DNA from 4 places in the Pseudomonas sp. TMB3-21 genome. Region 3 is predicted to be linked to each of the others. Evidence: predicted binding sites of a transcription regulator. Region 3 holds the regulator's gene; each other region holds the start of a gene.
What was found. The regulator FliA, encoded in region 3, starts transcription of late flagellar genes. The targets are predictions, from matches to a motif close to CTAAAGTTTNNNNNNNNNNNGCCGNTAA.

Region 1 (4,211 bases), 2.7 Mb from region 3:
TCCGTGGCGCGTTCCTGATCGATGACAAAGGCGTTGTTCGTTCGCAGATCATCAACGACCTGCCGCTGGGCCGTAACATGGAAGAGCTGATCCGTCTGGTCGACGCTCTGCAGTTCCACGAAGAGCACGGCGAAGTCTGCCCTGCCAACTGGAAAAAAGGCGACAAAGGCATGACCGCTTCGACCGAAGGCGTTGCTGCTTACCTGACCGAAAACGCTGCTGCCTTGTAAGGCGCGTTCGAGGCATAAAAAAACCGGCCATCACGGCCGGTTTTTTGTGCGCGGGATTCGACCCGGCAAGCGCGAGCAAGCTCGCCCTTGCCGCACCTCAGTCGTTAAAGTCTTCCCAGCCGCCCATTTGCTTCCAGCGATTGACGATGCCGCAGAACAGCTCGGCCGTCTTCTCGGTGTCATAGCGAGCGGAGTGAGCCTCACGGCCGTCGAAGTCGATGTCCGCTGCCTGGCAGGCCTTGGCCAATACGGTCTGGCCGTAAGCCAGGCCGGCAAGGGTTGCAGTGTCGAAGCTGGAAAATGGATGAAACGGGTTGCGCTTCATGTCCAGGCGAGCGACCGCTGCGTTGAGGAAGCCCAGGTCGAAGCTGGCGTTGTGACCGACCAGAATCGCTCGCTTGCAGCCGTTGGCTTTCAACGCCTTGCGAATGCCGCGGAAAATGTCGGTCAGTGCCGCTTCTTCACTCACTGCCATGCGCAGCGGATGATCTAGCTTGATCCCGGTGAACTCAAGGGCAGCCGCTTCGATGTTGGCGCCTTCGAACGGTTCTACGCGAAAGAAGTAGGTGTGATCGGGATATACAAATCCTTTCTCGTCCATACCGATCGTGGTCGCGGCGATTTCCAGCAGAGCGTCAGTGGCAGAGTTGAAACCGCCGGTTTCAACGTCGACAACGACTGGCAGGTACCCGCGGAAACGCTCGGCCATCGGGTGGCGTGAACCACCTCCGCCGCCTTGACCGTCCTGTTCGTCGTCGAAATGGTCTTCACTCACGCGTGTTCCTCCAGCAGGCGCCAGCGCAGTTTTTCACCGGCGCGCAGCGGGATGACGGTCAGCTCGCCAAATGGCAGGCTGGTAGGGGCGGTCCACTCTTCGCGGACCAGGGTGATGCGATCGGTGTTCACCGGCAAACCGTAGAAACGCGGGCCGTTGAGGCTGGCGAAAGCTTCCAGTTTGTCGAGCGAATTACGCTGTTCGAACGCCTCGGCATACATCTCGATTGCTGCATAGGCGGTGTAGCACCCGGCACAGCCGCAAGCCGCTTCTTTGGCGTGCTGAGCGTGGGGAGCCGAATCGGTGCCGAGGAAAAACTTCTCGCTGCCACTGGTGGCGGCATCGAGCAGGGCTTCCTGATGTGTGTTGCGCTTGAGAATCGGCAAGCAATAAAAGTGCGGCCTAATCCCGCCCGCCAGCATGTGGTTGCGGTTGTACAGCAAGTGATGCGCGGTGATGGTCGCGCCAACGTTGGCCGGCGCCTCATTGACGAACTGCACGGCATCGGCGGTGGTGATGTGTTCAAACACCACTTTAAGCGTCGGGAAACGCTCAACCACACGGCGCATGTGCTCATCGATGAAAATCTTTTCGCGATCGAACACATCGACATCGCTACGGGTGACTTCGCCGTGGATCAGCAACGGCATGCCGACTTCGGCCATGGCCTCGATCGCAGGGAAGATCTTGTCGATGCTGGTGACGCCAGAGTCCGAGTTGGTGGTCGCGCCAGCCGGATACAACTTGGCGGCGTGCACGAAACCGCTGGCCTTGGCTTCACGAATTTCTTCGGGCTGGGTACGGTCGGTGAGGTACAGGACCATCAGCGGTTCGAAACGGCTGCCGGCCGGACGTGCAGCGAGAATCCGCTGGCGATAGCCGTCGGCTTCAGCGGCGTTGCGCACCGGAGGGACCAGGTTGGGCATGATGATGGCGCGGCCAAAAGTGCGCGCAACATCCGCAACGGTATTGGTCAACACGGCACCATCGCGAAGATGAATGTGCCAGTCGTCGGGACGCAGCAGGGTCAGGCGGTCGGACATGAGGGGATTCCAGGCGGGTCAAACTGAGGGGAATGCTACCGGAAAAGACTCTTGCAGGCACTCGCTATCAAGTTTTGCAGGAAGCTTCCGATATCCAACAGGTATGCCGTAAACATCTGTATCGGTCTTTTTGTTGTAGAAGCCAGTGGAGCCTCCCGTGCGCCAGCGTTATTTAGCCTTGCTCAGTGTGTTTGCCAGCCTTCCCGCGATGGCGCTCACTTTCCAGACGCGTCTGGAGAGCATTGAGTGGACGGTCGAAGGGGACAAGTTCGAATGCCGCCTCACGCAACCGATTACTGATTTCGGTTCGGGCGAGTTCGTGCGCCGTGCCGGCGAGCAGGCGACGTTTCGTTTAAAAGCCTACAACGCAGTAATGGGCGGTGGTTCGGCAACCTTGTTGGCGGCGGCAGCGCCTTGGCAACCAGGACGTGGCGACATCAATCTCGGTTCCGTGCACATTGGCAGCGGTAATGTGCTGTTCAACACGTCGCAGGTCCAGGCGGGGCGTTTGATCAACGGTTTGATGGACGGACGTAGCCCGGTCATCCGGCGTGCGTCTGGCGACGGCCGGGTGTCGGAAGTGCGCCTGTTGCCGGTCAAGTTCAACAAGGCGTTCAACGATTACCAGAGTTGCGTGGCGAAATTGCTGCCGAAGAACTTCGAGCAGGTCAAACAGGCGCAAATTGGTTTTCCCGGCGAGGGTAATGACCTTGACGCTCAGGCCAAGGCGCAGTTGCAAGTGATGCTGGAGTTCATGAAGGCTGATCCGACAGTCAACCACGTCGAGCTCGACGGTCACTCCGACAACAGTGGCAATCGCCTGACTAATCGCGACCTGTCGCGGCGGCGCGCGCTGGCGGTTGTGGACTTTTTCAAGGCCAACGGCATTCAGGAATCACAGATAACTGTGCGTTTCCACGGGGAGCGATATCCGCTGGTGCCTAACACCAATTCCGCCAACCGGGCCAAAAACCGCCGGGTCAACGTGCACCTGGCGCGGGTTGCTCCTGCCGAACCTGCGGCGCCGCAAACCACCGCATCGGCGAGCACCGCGAAGAATTCCTGACCAGCCGGTCATCGTCGCGCGATTGACACATTCTGTCGCTTCGTCGTCATAAGCTGTCGCGCCTCTGTAAATTATTCTGCATGACCGGTAGACTTGACGGCTTTCCGTAGAACCCCGTGGAGTAATGGCATGGCGGACGTAAACAAGGTCGTTCTGGCGTATTCCGGCGGCCTGGACACTTCGGTGATCCTCAAGTGGCTGCAGGATACTTATAACTGTGAAGTGGTGACCTTCACCGCTGATCTCGGGCAGGGCGAAGAGGTCGAACCGGCCCGCGCCAAGGCTCAGGCCATGGGCGTCAAAGAAATCTACATCGACGACTTGCGCGAAGAATTCGTCCGCGATTTCGTTTTCCCGATGTTCCGCGCCAACACTGTCTATGAAGGCGAGTACCTGCTGGGTACCTCCATCGCTCGTCCGTTGATCGCCAAACGCCTGATCGAAATCGCCAACGAAACCGGCGCTGACGCCATTTCTCATGGTGCGACTGGCAAAGGTAACGACCAGGTACGTTTCGAACTGGGCGCCTACGCCTTGAAGCCAGGGGTGAAAGTGATCGCACCGTGGCGTGAATGGGACCTGTTGTCCCGTGAAAAGCTGATGGATTACGCTGAAAAGCACGCAATCCCGATCGAGCGCCACGGCAAGAAAAAATCGCCCTATTCGATGGACGCGAACTTGCTGCATATCTCCTATGAAGGCGGCGTGCTGGAAGATACGTGGACAGAGCACGAAGAGGACATGTGGAAATGGACCGTCTCCCCGGAGAACGCTCCTGACCAGGCGCAGTATCTTGAGCTGACCTACCGCAACGGCGACATCGTGGCGCTGGACGGCGTCGAAATGACCCCGGCCACTGTGCTTGCGACCCTGAACCGTATCGGCGGCGAACACGGTATCGGCCGTCTCGACATCGTGGAAAACCGTTACGTGGGCATGAAATCCCGTGGTTGCTACGAAACCCCGGGCGGCACCATCATGCTGCGCGCTCACCGTGCGATCGAATCGATCACGCTGGACCGCGAAGTGGCTCACCTCAAAGACGAGCTGATGCCGAAATACGCCAGCCTGATCTACACCGGCTACTGGTGGAGCCC
Region 2 (4,211 bases), 1.4 Mb from region 3:
TACACCGAGAATTTCGGTGATGCGCTGAGCGTCCTGCTGCATGCTTTCGACTTTGCGCGTCGCGCTCGCCACTTCATCGATCAACGCCACTACGCTGCTGGACGCTTCACCAACCACCACCCGCGAGCGATCGGCGTTTTCGTTGGCGCGCTGTGTGAACGCTGCGGTTTCGGCAGCATTCTGCGCAACACTTTCGGCGGTCGAACTCATCTCCGTAATCGCAGTAACGGTCTGATCAGTTTCTGAGGCGTGGCGGATCAGAATCTGACTGGTGTGGGCGGATGAGCGCTGCAGGTTGTCCAGGCCGGATGCCATGGCCCCGGTGGCCTGGGTGACTTCACCGATCATGCTCTGCAAGTAGGCGATGAATGCATTGATCGAGTGACCGATGGCGCCGAGTTCATCTTCAGCACGAATGGTAATGCGTTTGGTCAAGTCAGCGTCGCCAGCGGACAGGGCGTCGATGTTGGCCTTGAGGGCTTTCATGCGCTGGATCAGCTTACGGATGGCGTAAACCTGCAACAGCAGCAGCAGAATCACCATCGGGATTTGCAACATGCTCAGAGTGTTGAGGACATCGTCACGCTGAGCAGTGATCAAACGCGTCGGCAGGGCAGTGGCAAGGAACCACGGCGAGCCCTCGATGGGGCGCATGAAGAAGGTGCTGGCTTCGCCGTTGTTATCGAACTCGGCCCGCTGGGCCTGATCCCTGCCTTGCAAGCCCGCTTTCACCTGATTGGCGAACGGTGAGGTTCCGGCCAGTTCATTGATGTTCTTCAACACGATCGGCCCGCTGATGCGCGAGCTGTTGCTGATTATCTTGCCGTCGGCTTCGACGATCAGCATTTCTGCGCCGAGGTCTTTTTCCTTGCGCGCCACCAGTTCGTTGAAAAAACCGAGGGTCACGTCGATTGTCGATACGCCCCAGGCGCTACCGTTCTTTGTAATTGCCATGGCGCAGTTGGTGCGCGGTTCGGCACTCGCGTCATCTTTGTATGCCGCTGCCCAGGCACATTGGCCGCGCGGGGTTTGCATGCCGCCCTTGTACCAGGTCTGGTCGTAGTAATTGGGAGCGGCGTCGCTGTTCCAGAACGTATTCACCGCCAGCTTGCCGGAGCCATCGCGGTGCCAGAAGGTGCTGAACTTGTTGCGCCCGGCTTCACGCTGCCCCGGCAACGGCCAAATGCCGCCGCCGAAAACTTTCAACTCGCCGTACTGATCAACCAAGCCTGGCAGCACCGTGTCGATAGCGGCGCTGTCGAGCAATGGGATGGTTTGGGTAATGCTGCGTTGCTGGGCCTGAACTTTGTTCAGTTCGCCTTGAATCTGCTCGGCGACCTCGGCGATTCGGTTAAGCGCTACTTGCTCTTCGGTCTGGCGCAGCTTGGGCGCGACCAGTTGGCTGATGCCCACTACGGTCAACACGGACAGTAACAGCATGAAAAGGACCAGAAACAGCGTGTAGCGAGCCTGAATGGTTCGGAATGCGGGCATGAAGTCGGGTCCTTTTGGTGCAGCAGTCTTGTTTGACGGGATCGTGCAAGTCACTTGGCTATCGGCCCGGCAGCGCCCAGCTTGAGGTACAAGCGTGCAAGTTGAGCGGTCAGTGACGGGCGGTGAAGCAGATGCTGATGCTTTCGTCGATTGCTTAACTATCCAAAACGTCCAAAGCTATGCGTTGAATGAAATCAATTAGAAGAAAAGTCTGTAGTCCATTTACTTCAAAAGCATGCAGCAAATGTACGAAAACTGTAAGCGCCTGAAATTTTAATGGCATGGGTTAATACTTGTCCCGATACTTCTGCGCCTGTCTTCTTGTTTCATACAATTCAATGATTGCCTTACAAGGAATTAGGCCATGACGATTGGATATACCGGCGCCTGGACCTCCAAAGCCGGATTGCTCGTGAAAGCTACCGGCAGCAGCGCCAAGCCCGTTTCCCACAGCTTCAAAGTCAAGCAAATGCTGGCCCTGGTCGGCAACGACCCCAACGCGCTCGATATCGCGAAGATGGACAAGCTGAAGATTCACAAGCAAATAAAAGGCTTTAACCCGGAAAACGTTTCGGCCAGGTCACTTGGCAACCTGACTGCCTTCCTTAAAGCGCAAGGTCTGATTGGCGATGTAACAGCTGTGACATTGAGTAATGCCGGTGACAAGTTCGACCGCTTCGGCGTGCCGCAAGATTCTGAAGCGCCGTTTAATGCGCTTGAATACTTTGCCACGCAACTGGACACCATTCAGAACAATAACTTGAAAGGTAACAAGTATGCCAACTACTTGATCCCTGAATACAAGAAGGCTATCTACGTACTGCAGAACCTGGCCAACTACGGCAAGGGCAACGGCACCTCGGTCCCTACCGACCAGAACCTTTCGGCCAGAGCGTGAAGCCGGGGTGTTGATCCGGTGTGAAGTCAGGAATTGAGCGGCGATAACGCGGCAGGGAAGCCAAATCGCTTCATCGGCGCTAACATGAGCGCCGATCCGCAGGCCCGTCGGTCGAATCCGGCGAGGCCCGGCCGGCAACTGACTACACACCGCAACCCCAGCTTCAGGAAATGGCAATGACCCAGTCGCAACGTTTGAAGTACTCGATTCTGATTTCCCTGGTGGTACTGGGAATCATGTTTGGCTTGTCGTATCTGCAGAACACCGGCGTGATCAGCGAGAAGCTGTTTCAGTACATTGCCATTGGCGTGGCGGTGATCGTGGTGGTGATCAATGGCGTGATGCGCCGCAAGGTCAAACCCTGAACGACGCCTTCACGCGCGATTATTCGCCGTGCAGCACAGCGGCAGCTTGCGGGTGCAGGCTGTAGCTTTTATCCGCGTTCAACGTGATCACCCCTTCGCTGCACAAGCGTTTCAAAACCTCGCGCACACTGAGAAACGACAGCGGAATGTCGAGGTCCAGCAGGTGACTGTGCACACCGCGCACGCCCAGGCTGCGTTCGCCGTCGGCCGCAGTGAGCAGGGCGTCGATGACCTTGAGGCGGATTAGGCTGGTACGCAGGCCGAAGCTCTTGAGCAGCACGCGAATCCGCTCGTTGCCGCGACGCTCGGTGGTGTGATTGAACAGGTTTGAGCCCATGGATGTTCCCACTGGCGCCTTGCTACCGTCCGTTGGCAGTTGCGAGTTGTACATGCAAAAACTCCTTCTCAGAGCCTGAACCGGAAAATGTGATGGGTGCTCTTACTCAATAAGACGTACGAGAAAGCCAAATCATGAAGACCCGCATGTAGAAAATTTGTCTCCATCGCGTCGCAACGCCTCAAAGCCCCGCAAAAATGCGCTTCTGCGCGGTAAATTTTTATTGCCACAATCGTTTCTGAATAAGGCTCATTGCGTGTCGACGCGCAGGGTGTGACCTTAGATTTTCGATCAGGAGCGAGCGTGATTATTTCCAGGCAATTAACGAGGCTGAGCCTTGCAGGTGTCATGCTGGGCTTGAGTCTTGCGGCCAGTGCACGCAGCCAGCCGGAGCAAGTGACGGTGGACATCCGGCGCACTACGTTCGGTGTGCCGCATATACGCGCCGAGAACGAACGTGGCCTCGGTTACGGGATTGGCTATGCCTACGCGCAGGACAATCTGTGTTTGCTGGCCAACGAAATCACCACGGTCAATGGTGAACGCTCGCGGTATTTCGGGCCTGATCAGCTGACGGTCGAGGAGCGCCCCAATCAAGTCAGTGACCTGTTTTTCACCTGGCTGAACACGCCTGAAGCGGTCGATGCTTTCTGGAAAGCGCAGACGGCCGAGGTTCGCGACCTGATTGGCGGCTACGCAGCCGGTTACAACCGAGCATTGTCAGAACGCCGGGCTCAAGGTTTGCCGCAACAATGCCAGGGCGAATGGGTCCGCGATATCACCGCGCTCGACATGGTCAAGCTGACCCGTCGTCTGCTGGTCGAAGGCGGAGTCGGGCAGTTCGCCGAAGCGCTCGCCGGTGCCACGCCACCCAACGCGGCCACTGCGTCGCTTCGTGATGCGGCGGCGTTTCAGGTCGCCGATTCGCGTCTGCAACGCTTTGCCCTGGAGCGTGGCAGCAACGCGGTCGCGGTGGGCAGTGAGCGCTCGTTCAACGGTCGCGGCATGCTGCTGGCTAATCCGCATTTTCCGTGGGTCGGCGGCATGCGGTTCTATCAAATGCACCTGACCATTCCGGGCAAGCTGGATGTGATGGGCGCTGCGTTGCCCGGTTTGC
Region 3 (4,211 bases):
GGGAGCAGCCGGTGTCGGGACTGAGGCAATCGCCGATTCCAGCGCGCCAACGGCGAAGTTGCCTTTGCCGTGCAACTGGTCGAGCAGTGCTTCGAATTCGTCGTCGGTAATGTCGGAGCTGTCGCCCGCGGCTTTCGGCGCGGCTGGAGCGGCTGGTGCCGCAGGGACAGTGACCGCATCAATGGCGAACTGACCTTTGCCATGCAACTGATCGAGCAACGATTCGAATTCGTCGTCGGTGATTTCGTCGCTCGCCGCGCTACCGCTAGCAGCAGGAGCAGGAGCAGATGCCGGCGCCTCAGCCTGTGCCTTGACGGCATTCAGTGAGTCCAGCAGTTGTTCGAATTCATTGTCTGTGATGTCGCCCGAATCGCTTTCGGCGACCGGTTCTGTAACCACCTCAGCAGCAGGAGCGACTTCATCCGCGCTCTGCGGTTCTGCCAGACGTGCCAGCGCCGCCAGCAATTCAGGGGTCGCGGCCGTGACCGGGCTGCGTTCGCGGACTTCGGTAAACATCGCGTTTACTGCGTCCAGTGCTTCGAGAACCACGTCCATCAGTTCCGAGTCGACGCGACGCTCACCCTTGCGCAGGATGTCGAAGACGTTCTCGGCGATGTGACAGCACTCCACCAGCTCATTGAGCTGGAGGAAGCCGGCGCCTCCTTTTACAGTGTGAAAACCGCGAAAAATTGCATTGAGCAGATCCGCATCATCCGGTCGGCTTTCCAGCTCGACCAACTGTTCGGACAGCTGCTCTAGAATCTCGCCGGCCTCAACCAGGAAATCCTGAAGGATCTCTTCATCGGCGCCGAAGCTCATTAAGGGGGTGCTCCTACAGGTCTAAAAACCTAAAAAACCTAAAATTCTAAAACCCTAGGCTGGATAGCAAATCGTCCACATCGTCCTGACCGGACACAACGTCTTCTCTTTTATCGGCATGAATCTGCGGACCTTCACCCTGAGAGAGATGTTTTTGCGGATCTTTTTCTTGAAGCATCGCATCACGGTCATGTTCGATGCCCGCGAAGCGGTCCACCTGACTGGCCATGAGCACGAGCTTGAGCAAATTGCTTTCAACTTCGGTGACCAGCTGGGTCACACGCTTGATCACTTGGCCGGTGAGGTCCTGATAATCCTGAGCAAGCAGGATGTCGTTGAGGTTGCTCGCTACCACGCGATTGTCAGCGCTGCTGCGTGTCAGGAAACCGTCGACTCGCCGGGCCAGTTCGCGGAACTCTTCAGCCCCGACCTCTCGACGCATGAACCGTCCCCAATCCGCGCTCAGCGCCTGCGCTTCTTCGCTCAGGCCGTTGACCAGTGGCGTGGCGTTTTCAACCAGGTCCATGGTGCGGTTGGCGGCGGCCTCGGTCAGCTTGACCACATAACCCAGACGCTCGGTGGCGTCTGTTATCTGGGACACTTCCTCGGCTTGCGGCATGTGCGGGTCAATCTGGAAATTGACGATCGCGCTGTGCAGCTCGCGTGTGAGTTTGCCCACTTCCTGATACAGGCCGCGGTCACGGGTCTGATTGAGCTCATGGATCAATTGCACCGCGTCGCCGAACCTGCCTTTTTCAAGGCTTTCGACCAGCTCGACCGCGTGTTTTTTCAGGGTCGATTCAAAATTACCCTGTGAAGATTCGTTGTTGTCCATAGCTCCCCCGTGGCGCCGTCTCTCAGCCAATGCGTTCGAAAATCTTCTCGATCTTGTCTTTCAACGCCTGGGCCGTGAAGGGCTTGACCACATAGCCGTTAACACCGGCCTGGGCCGCTTCGATGATCTGCTCGCGCTTGGCTTCAGCGGTCACCATCAGCACCGGCAGGTGCTTGAGCTTTTCATCGGCGCGCACGTGGCGCAGCAGGTCGATACCGGTCATGCCAGGCATGTTCCAGTCTGTTACCAGAAAGTCGATGCTGCCGCTGTTGAGAACCGGAATGGCGGTGGTGCCATCGTCAGCCTCGACCGTGTTGGTGAACCCAAGGTCACGCAACAGGTTTTTTATGATCCGCCGCATCGTTGAGAAGTCATCAACGATGAGGATTTTCATGTTCTTGTCCAATTCGACCTCCAAGCAGTCTTAAACGCGCCCAGCACCTGGGCGCGCCACTTCAATCAATCCGGCAAACACTCGATGACTGTCTGGAGCACAGCAGATCGCGACCGGCGCGGTTAAACACCACACCAGCCACGTTCGCAGTGTCCCCACACTGCCTTCAGCGCGCTCGCCACTCCCCCAAACGCCCCCGCAAACGGGCCGCGCACTGGCTGTGTAACTGGCTGACCCGGGATTCACTGACCCCCAGGACTTCGCCGATTTCCTTGAGATTCAGCTCTTCGTCGTAGTACAGCGCCAACACCAGCCGCTCACGCTCCGGCAAGTTGGCAATGGCATCCGCCAGCGCCGCCTGGAAGCGTTCATCTTCCAGGTCGCGTGACGGCTCCATGTGTGCACTCGCGCCGTCCTCGTGCAACCCTTCGTGTTCGCCGTCCTGCAACAGGTCGTCGAAACTGAATAAACGGCTACCCAGGGTGTCGTTCAAAATCCCGTAGTAATCGTCGAGACTCAATTGGAGTTCGGCCGCAACTTCGTGATCTTTAGCGTCACGACCGGTTTTAGCTTCAATCGAGCGAATTGCGTCGCTGACCATGCGCGTATTGCGGTGGACCGAGCGAGGTGCCCAGTCGCCCTTGCGCACTTCATCGAGCATCGCGCCGCGGATTCGAATGCCCGCGTACGTTTCAAAACTTGCGCCTTTGCTGGCGTCGTATTTGGTCGACACTTCGAGCAGGCCGATCATCCCGGCCTGAATCAGATCTTCTACCTGGACACTGGCTGGCAGACGCGCCAGCAAGTGATAGGCAATGCGCTTGACCAGTGGCGCGTAACGCTCGATCAACTCGTACTGCGCGTCAGGTGCCGACTTCTTGTAAACGTTGTAACCGGTAGCTGTCATAGCACGGGTCCTGCGGTCTGTTGCACGAGGCGCTCGACGAAAAACTCCAGATGCCCACGAGGGTTGGCAGGCAACGGCCAGGTATCGACCTTTTGCGCGATCGCCTTGAAAGCCAGGGAGCATTTGGAACGCGGGAACGCTTCGTAAACGGCGCGCTGTTTTTGCACCGCCTTGCGCACGCTTTCGTCATACGGCACTGCACCGACGTACTGCAAAGCGACGTCGAGGAAGCGGTCTGTGACTTTGGTCAACTTGGCGAAAAGGTTGCGCCCTTCCTGCGGGCTCTGGGCCATGTTGGCCAGGACGCGGAAGCGGTTCATGCCGTAATCGCGGTTCAGCAGTTTGATCAGCGCGTAGGCGTCCGTGATCGAGGTCGGCTCGTCGCACACCACCAGCAACACTTCTTGCGCGGCGCGAACAAAACTGACTACCGAGTCACCAATACCCGCAGCGGTGTCGATGACCAGCACATCGAGATTGTCGCCGATATCGCTGAACGCCTGGATCAGGCCGGCGTGTTGCGCCGGGCTCAGATGAACCATGCTCTGGGTGCCGGACGCGGCAGGGACGATGCGAATTCCGCCAGGCCCTTGCAACAATACGTCGCGCAGTTCACAGCGGCCTTCGATCACGTCGGCCAGAGTACGTTTGGGTGTCAGCCCCAACAGAACGTCGACGTTCGCCAGCCCCAGATCGGCGTCCAGCAGCATGACGCGCCGGCCGAGCTCAGCTAGAGCCAGGGACAAGTTCACTGACACGTTAGTCTTGCCGACGCCACCTTTGCCGCCGGTCACCGCGATCACCTGTACGGGATGCATGCTGCCCATGTTATTTCTTTACCTTGTCTTGCATAGACGGAGGCCACATTACTGGCTGCGCGTTCACAAATGGAACAATGCATGGCAGACCATCGATGTAGGTACGAAAACTGTTCATTATCACCTCAGCCAACCCGCTTGGTCGGACTGTGGTAGAGGTCAGCGAACATGTCAGCCATGGCTTCTTCGCTGGGTTCTTCCTGCATTTGCACGCTGACGGCGCGGCTGACCAGTTGATGACGGCGCGGCAGATGCAAATCATCCGGAATCCGCGGTCCGTCGGTCAGGTACGCCACCGGCAATTCATGACTGATGGCCAGGCTCAACACCTCGCCCAGGCTCGCCGTCTCATCCAGTTTAGTCAGAATGCAGCCAGACAGGCCGCAACGCTTGTAACTGTGATAAGCGGCGGTTAGAACCTGTTTCTGGCTGGTGGTT
Region 4 (4,211 bases), 370 kb from region 3:
TTCGCTGTGGGATGGCCGGATGATCGCTGAAGGCACCCTGCTGGTGGAACGGGCGCTGAGCCAGGGGCGCTTCGGGCCTTATTGCCTGCAAGCGGCGATCGCGGCGGTGCATGCGGAAGCGCCAGCGGCGGGGGAGACGGACTGGGTGCAGATCGTCGGCCTGTATGACGTTTTGCTGCGCGCGGTGCCGTCGCCGGTGATCGAGCTGAATCGCGCCGCGGCCATATCCCGGCGGGATGGGCCATTGGCGGGGCTGACGTTGATTGAAGGGATTCTGGCGCGCGGAGAGTTGCTCGATTATCACTTGGCGCATTCCGCGCGGGCTGATTTCTGCCGGCAGTTGGGGCGTAACGACGAGGCGCGGGCAGCCTATGAAAGAGCGCTGGAACTGACCCAGCAAATACCGGAACGACGGTTTATCGAGGCACGGATCAAGGCGTTGCGCTGAGGTGTACCGGCACGCAAAACCCTGTAGGAGCGAGCCTGCTCGCGAAGCGGTGTGTCAGTTATCGCATCTTCACTTGTTGCACCGCATCGCGAGCAGGCTCGCTCCCACAGATTATTCGATGGTTAGAATTTTTTTGATCTCAGTAATCCTGCCGCTTGCGAAACGCCCAACGCCCGCCAACCAAGGTGAACGTCGCCACCAGCGCGACCAGAATCCAGAAGCCATGCGCATCCCCTGCCAGCGGTACACCACCCACGTTCATGCCAAAAAAACCGGCAATGATGTTGATCGGCAGCGCCAGTACCGTGACCACGGTGAGAGTGAACAGCGTGCGGTTGCTCTGTTCGTTGAGATTGGCAGCGATTTCTTCCTGCAACAATTTGATCCGCTCACCCAGCGCCGTGAGGTCGTTGATGATCAGCGCAAACTCTTCGGTGGATTTGCGCAGCTCTTTCACGTCCTCCTTCTGCAACCACTGCGGCGGGCGATTGAGCAGGCGCAGCAACGAGCCCGGCTCCAGCGCCAGCAGGCGTTGCAGGCGCACCAGCACCCGGCGATTGGCGCCCAGTTCGGCGCGGTTGGTCGACAGGCGCGAGGACAATAATTGATCTTCGATCTGATCAACGCTGAGGCTGGTTTTGCGCACGATCTGCGTCAGCACCTCGCCCTGATCGCGCAGCAAATGCACGAGCAACTCCAGCGGCGAGCGAAAGCGCTCACCGGCCTTCACCGATGAACGCAACTTGTCCACCGAGTGCAGCGGCTGCAGACGCGCGCTTACGATCAGCCGACTGCGTGCGCAGACCCACAGCGTCGACACGTCCGAAGAGATCATGCTACTGAGGTTGAACACCACATCGTTGACCACCGCCAGCAGCGCGGAATCAACGTGCTCGATGCGCGTTGAACGCGAGCCCTCGTGCAACGCTTCGAAAAATTCTTCAGGCAATTGCAGATGGTTTTTCATCCACCGCTCGCACGCGGCGTGGGCGAGGTTGAGGTGCAGCCAGAGAAATTCATCGCTGTCGTCCGATTGTTGCAGACACTGCAGCGCCTGCGCCGAATCGATCTCGCGACCACGCTCGCCAGGACGAAAGCGGAAACCGTACAGCAGACCGAAGAGGTCCGGGTCGCGATGACTTTGGTCGATGCTGTGGTTCATGGGTTCTCGCAATAGGCAGGCGCGCTTGTCAGCGGTTTTGCCGAATATTTCAGGTTCACGTGAGCCGCATGATCGCAATTGCCCATGACGTTTTTGTGACAAAAAAATAACTGTTCTGACACTGCTACCGACGGTCGGATTTGCCTCAAGAACCGCTCTGGCACGCCGATTCCGCTTAGGTTAAGTTGCGCGGCGTCGGCCCTGGTTGCCGGCGTTGAAGACAGGGACGTTCTGACATTTCTCACGCCTTTTTCAGGCGTGCCTCACTTCTGTCATGAGTACCGTCCATGTTTTTGCAAAAGTCGTTGAGAGCGCAAATTCTCGCCCTGTTGAGTGGCAGTCTGTTAGCGATACTGTTGATCGCGCTGGCCTGCTTTCATTTCCTTTCCCAAGGCGTGCAGAGCTACGCCAACCTGATCCAGGGGCCGCTGCGCACCTCGCAACTGATCGATGAAGCCAACCTGCAATTCAAGGTGCAGGTGCAGGAATGGAAAAACGTTTTGCTGCGCGGCAAGCAACCGGCGGATCTGGACAAATACTGGAAACAATTCGAAGACCGCCAGCGCGATGTGCAGGGCATCCTCGGCGAACTGGCCGGTCAGAAGGGCATCGAGGCGCAACTGAAGACCCGCATCGAACGCTTGCGTGACGAACACCGTCAGTTAGGCGCGGCCTATCAGAAAGGCCGCGACGCCTACGTCGCGGCGGGCGGTGATCCGACAGCGGGTGACACCGCAGTGAAGGGCGTTGACCGCGCGACCAGCGAGCAGATGAGCGCGTTGGTCAGCGAGTTGCGTCAGCAGGGCAGCGAGCAGTCGAAGCTGATCAGCGCCAGTGCCGATCGCACGGTGTTTCTCGGGATTATCGTCATGCTGGTCTCGGGCCTGTTGATCGGGTTGTTCAGCCTGTGGCTGGTCAACCGCAACCTGGTCGAGCCGATTCGTCGGCTGATCGAATACGTCGCGCAACTCAGCCAAGGCAAGTTCGCCGAGCGTGTGGCCAGCAGCCGTCAGGATGAACTCGGCAAACTGGCGATCGCCGCCAACACCCTGCGTGATTTCCTCGCCGAGACCTTCAGCCGTTTGCAGGCCAGTGCCAAGGATCTGGACAGCGCCAGCGGTGAACTGAAATCGATTGCCGGGCTCATGGCCAGCGGCACCAACGAGCAATTCAGCCGCACCGATCAGGTGGCCACTGCGATGAACGAAATGTCTGCCACTGCGCAGGAAGTCGCGCGTCATGCCGCCGACGCAGCACGCGCTGCCGATGATGCCGACCAGTCCGCGCAGCAGGGCGAAAAGGTCATGCAAGGCACCATCCACACCATCACGCAGATGCGCGCTGAAATCGCCAACACCGCCACCGTGATTCGTCGTCTGGAAACGGACAGTGGGCGTATCGGCAAGGTGCTGGAAGTGATTCGCGGCATCGCTGAACAAACCAATCTGCTGGCGCTGAACGCCGCTATCGAAGCCGCCCGGGCCGGTGAGGCCGGGCGCGGTTTTGCCGTGGTCGCGGATGAAGTGCGCAGCCTCGCGCAACGCACGGCGGCGTCGATCATCGAGATCAATCAGATCATTCAAACCGTGCAGACCGGTGCAGTGGATGCAGCGCAGGCCATTGAGAGCGGGCAGTCGCGCAGCGAAGAAAGTGTTGAACAAGTGACTCAGGCTGGGGCCATGCTCGAGCGCATCACCCATGCGGTGGAAGCGATCCGCGACATGAACCGGCAGATCGCCACGGCGGCCGAGGAGCAGACCTCCGTGGCCGAGGACATCTCGCGCAACCTCACTGAAATCACCAGCATTGCCAGCACCAACCTGGACAACGTGCAACGCACCGAAGCGGCCAGCCACAATCTGCACGGTTTGTCCGGGCAGTTGAACGAGGTGACGGCTCGCCTCAGCGCTTAATGGCGTGACCAACTGAAAGTGCCGGGCACAAAAAAGCCGCACGATTCGAAGATCGTGCGGCTTGTTGTGTGATGTATCAGGTGTCTTGTTTGTCGCTCAGTACTTTGCCAGTGGTGGCATCGAAGTCCACATCAAATTCTTTGCCGTCGGCAGTTTTCAATTCCACTTCGTACTCATAGTTATTGAAGTGGTTATCCAGATCCGTATCGGTGATGGTCGCACCTGGGTGCAATTTCAAAGCCGCCTGGTTCATTTCTTCCAGTGGCTTGATCTTCCCGCTTTTGACCAGCTCAGGGATCTGGTCGACGCGAACATCAGCCTGCGCCAAGCCTGCGGTGAGAGTCAGGGCAGCAGCGGTAAAGAGGGCAGTTAATGTTTTCATCGGTTCATTCCTTGGGTTGCTGTTTAAGTGAGTCCACAGTAACTGGGGCAACTTAATCCATCCTTAATTCCCAAAAACCTTAGATTCGATGATCTTGGACTTGTGGGAGCAAGGCTTGCCCGCGATGCAGTCACCCCTGTTTCAATCAATACCCATTATTCGTCAGCACTTGCGCCACACTCGCCGCCGCCGGGCGTTTATAGAACTTGAGCAACTCGCTGGCGCGGTTGGTAAAGATGCCATCGACCCCGGCATTCATGACTTTCTGATAATCCACGGCATCGTCAACCGTATAGACGTGCACCA

Region 1: a site for FliA is predicted at 2,115-2,142, ahead of ACYZTS_RS13025 (flagellar protein MotY). Genes of this name have one in related genera too.
Region 2: a site for FliA is predicted at 1,553-1,580, ahead of ACYZTS_RS18900 (methyl-accepting chemotaxis protein). Genes of this name have one in related genera too.
Region 4: a site for FliA is predicted at 1,755-1,782, ahead of ACYZTS_RS01070 (methyl-accepting chemotaxis protein). Genes of this name have one in related genera too.

Annotation. Positions count from the first base shown of each region.
Region 1 covers NZ_CM142718.1:2,811,931-2,816,141, forward strand. The annotation lists gene ACYZTS_RS13010 (peroxiredoxin) at 1-230, shown strand, start outside; gene rnt (ribonuclease T) at 328-1,005, opposite strand; gene pyrC (dihydroorotase) at 1,002-2,048, opposite strand; gene ACYZTS_RS13025 (flagellar protein MotY) at 2,206-3,114, shown strand; gene ACYZTS_RS13030 (argininosuccinate synthase) at 3,244-4,211, shown strand, end outside.
Region 2 covers NZ_CM142718.1:4,112,554-4,116,764, forward strand. The annotation lists gene ACYZTS_RS18900 (methyl-accepting chemotaxis protein) at 1-1,494, opposite strand, end outside; gene ACYZTS_RS18905 (hypothetical protein) at 1,859-2,392, shown strand; gene ACYZTS_RS18910 (hypothetical protein) at 2,569-2,757, shown strand; gene ACYZTS_RS18915 (fe2+ zn2+ uptake regulation protein) at 2,777-3,148, opposite strand; gene pvdQ (bifunctional acylase PvdQ) at 3,398-4,211, shown strand, end outside.
Region 3 covers NZ_CM142718.1:5,512,221-5,516,431, forward strand. The annotation lists gene ACYZTS_RS25235 (chemotaxis protein CheA) at 1-819, opposite strand, end outside; gene ACYZTS_RS25240 (protein phosphatase CheZ) at 866-1,654, opposite strand; gene ACYZTS_RS25245 (chemotaxis response regulator CheY) at 1,677-2,048, opposite strand; gene fliA (RNA polymerase sigma factor FliA) at 2,215-2,955, opposite strand; gene fleN (flagellar synthesis regulator FleN) at 2,952-3,782, opposite strand; gene flhF (flagellar biosynthesis protein FlhF) at 3,899-4,211, opposite strand, start outside.
Region 4 covers NZ_CM142718.1:192,522-196,732, reverse strand. The annotation lists gene ACYZTS_RS01080 (RNA polymerase sigma factor) at 1-448, shown strand, start outside; gene ACYZTS_RS01075 (transporter) at 588-1,610, opposite strand; gene ACYZTS_RS01070 (methyl-accepting chemotaxis protein) at 1,898-3,523, shown strand; gene ACYZTS_RS01065 (PepSY domain-containing protein) at 3,600-3,905, opposite strand; gene ACYZTS_RS01060 (glycerophosphodiester phosphodiesterase) at 4,051-4,211, opposite strand, start outside.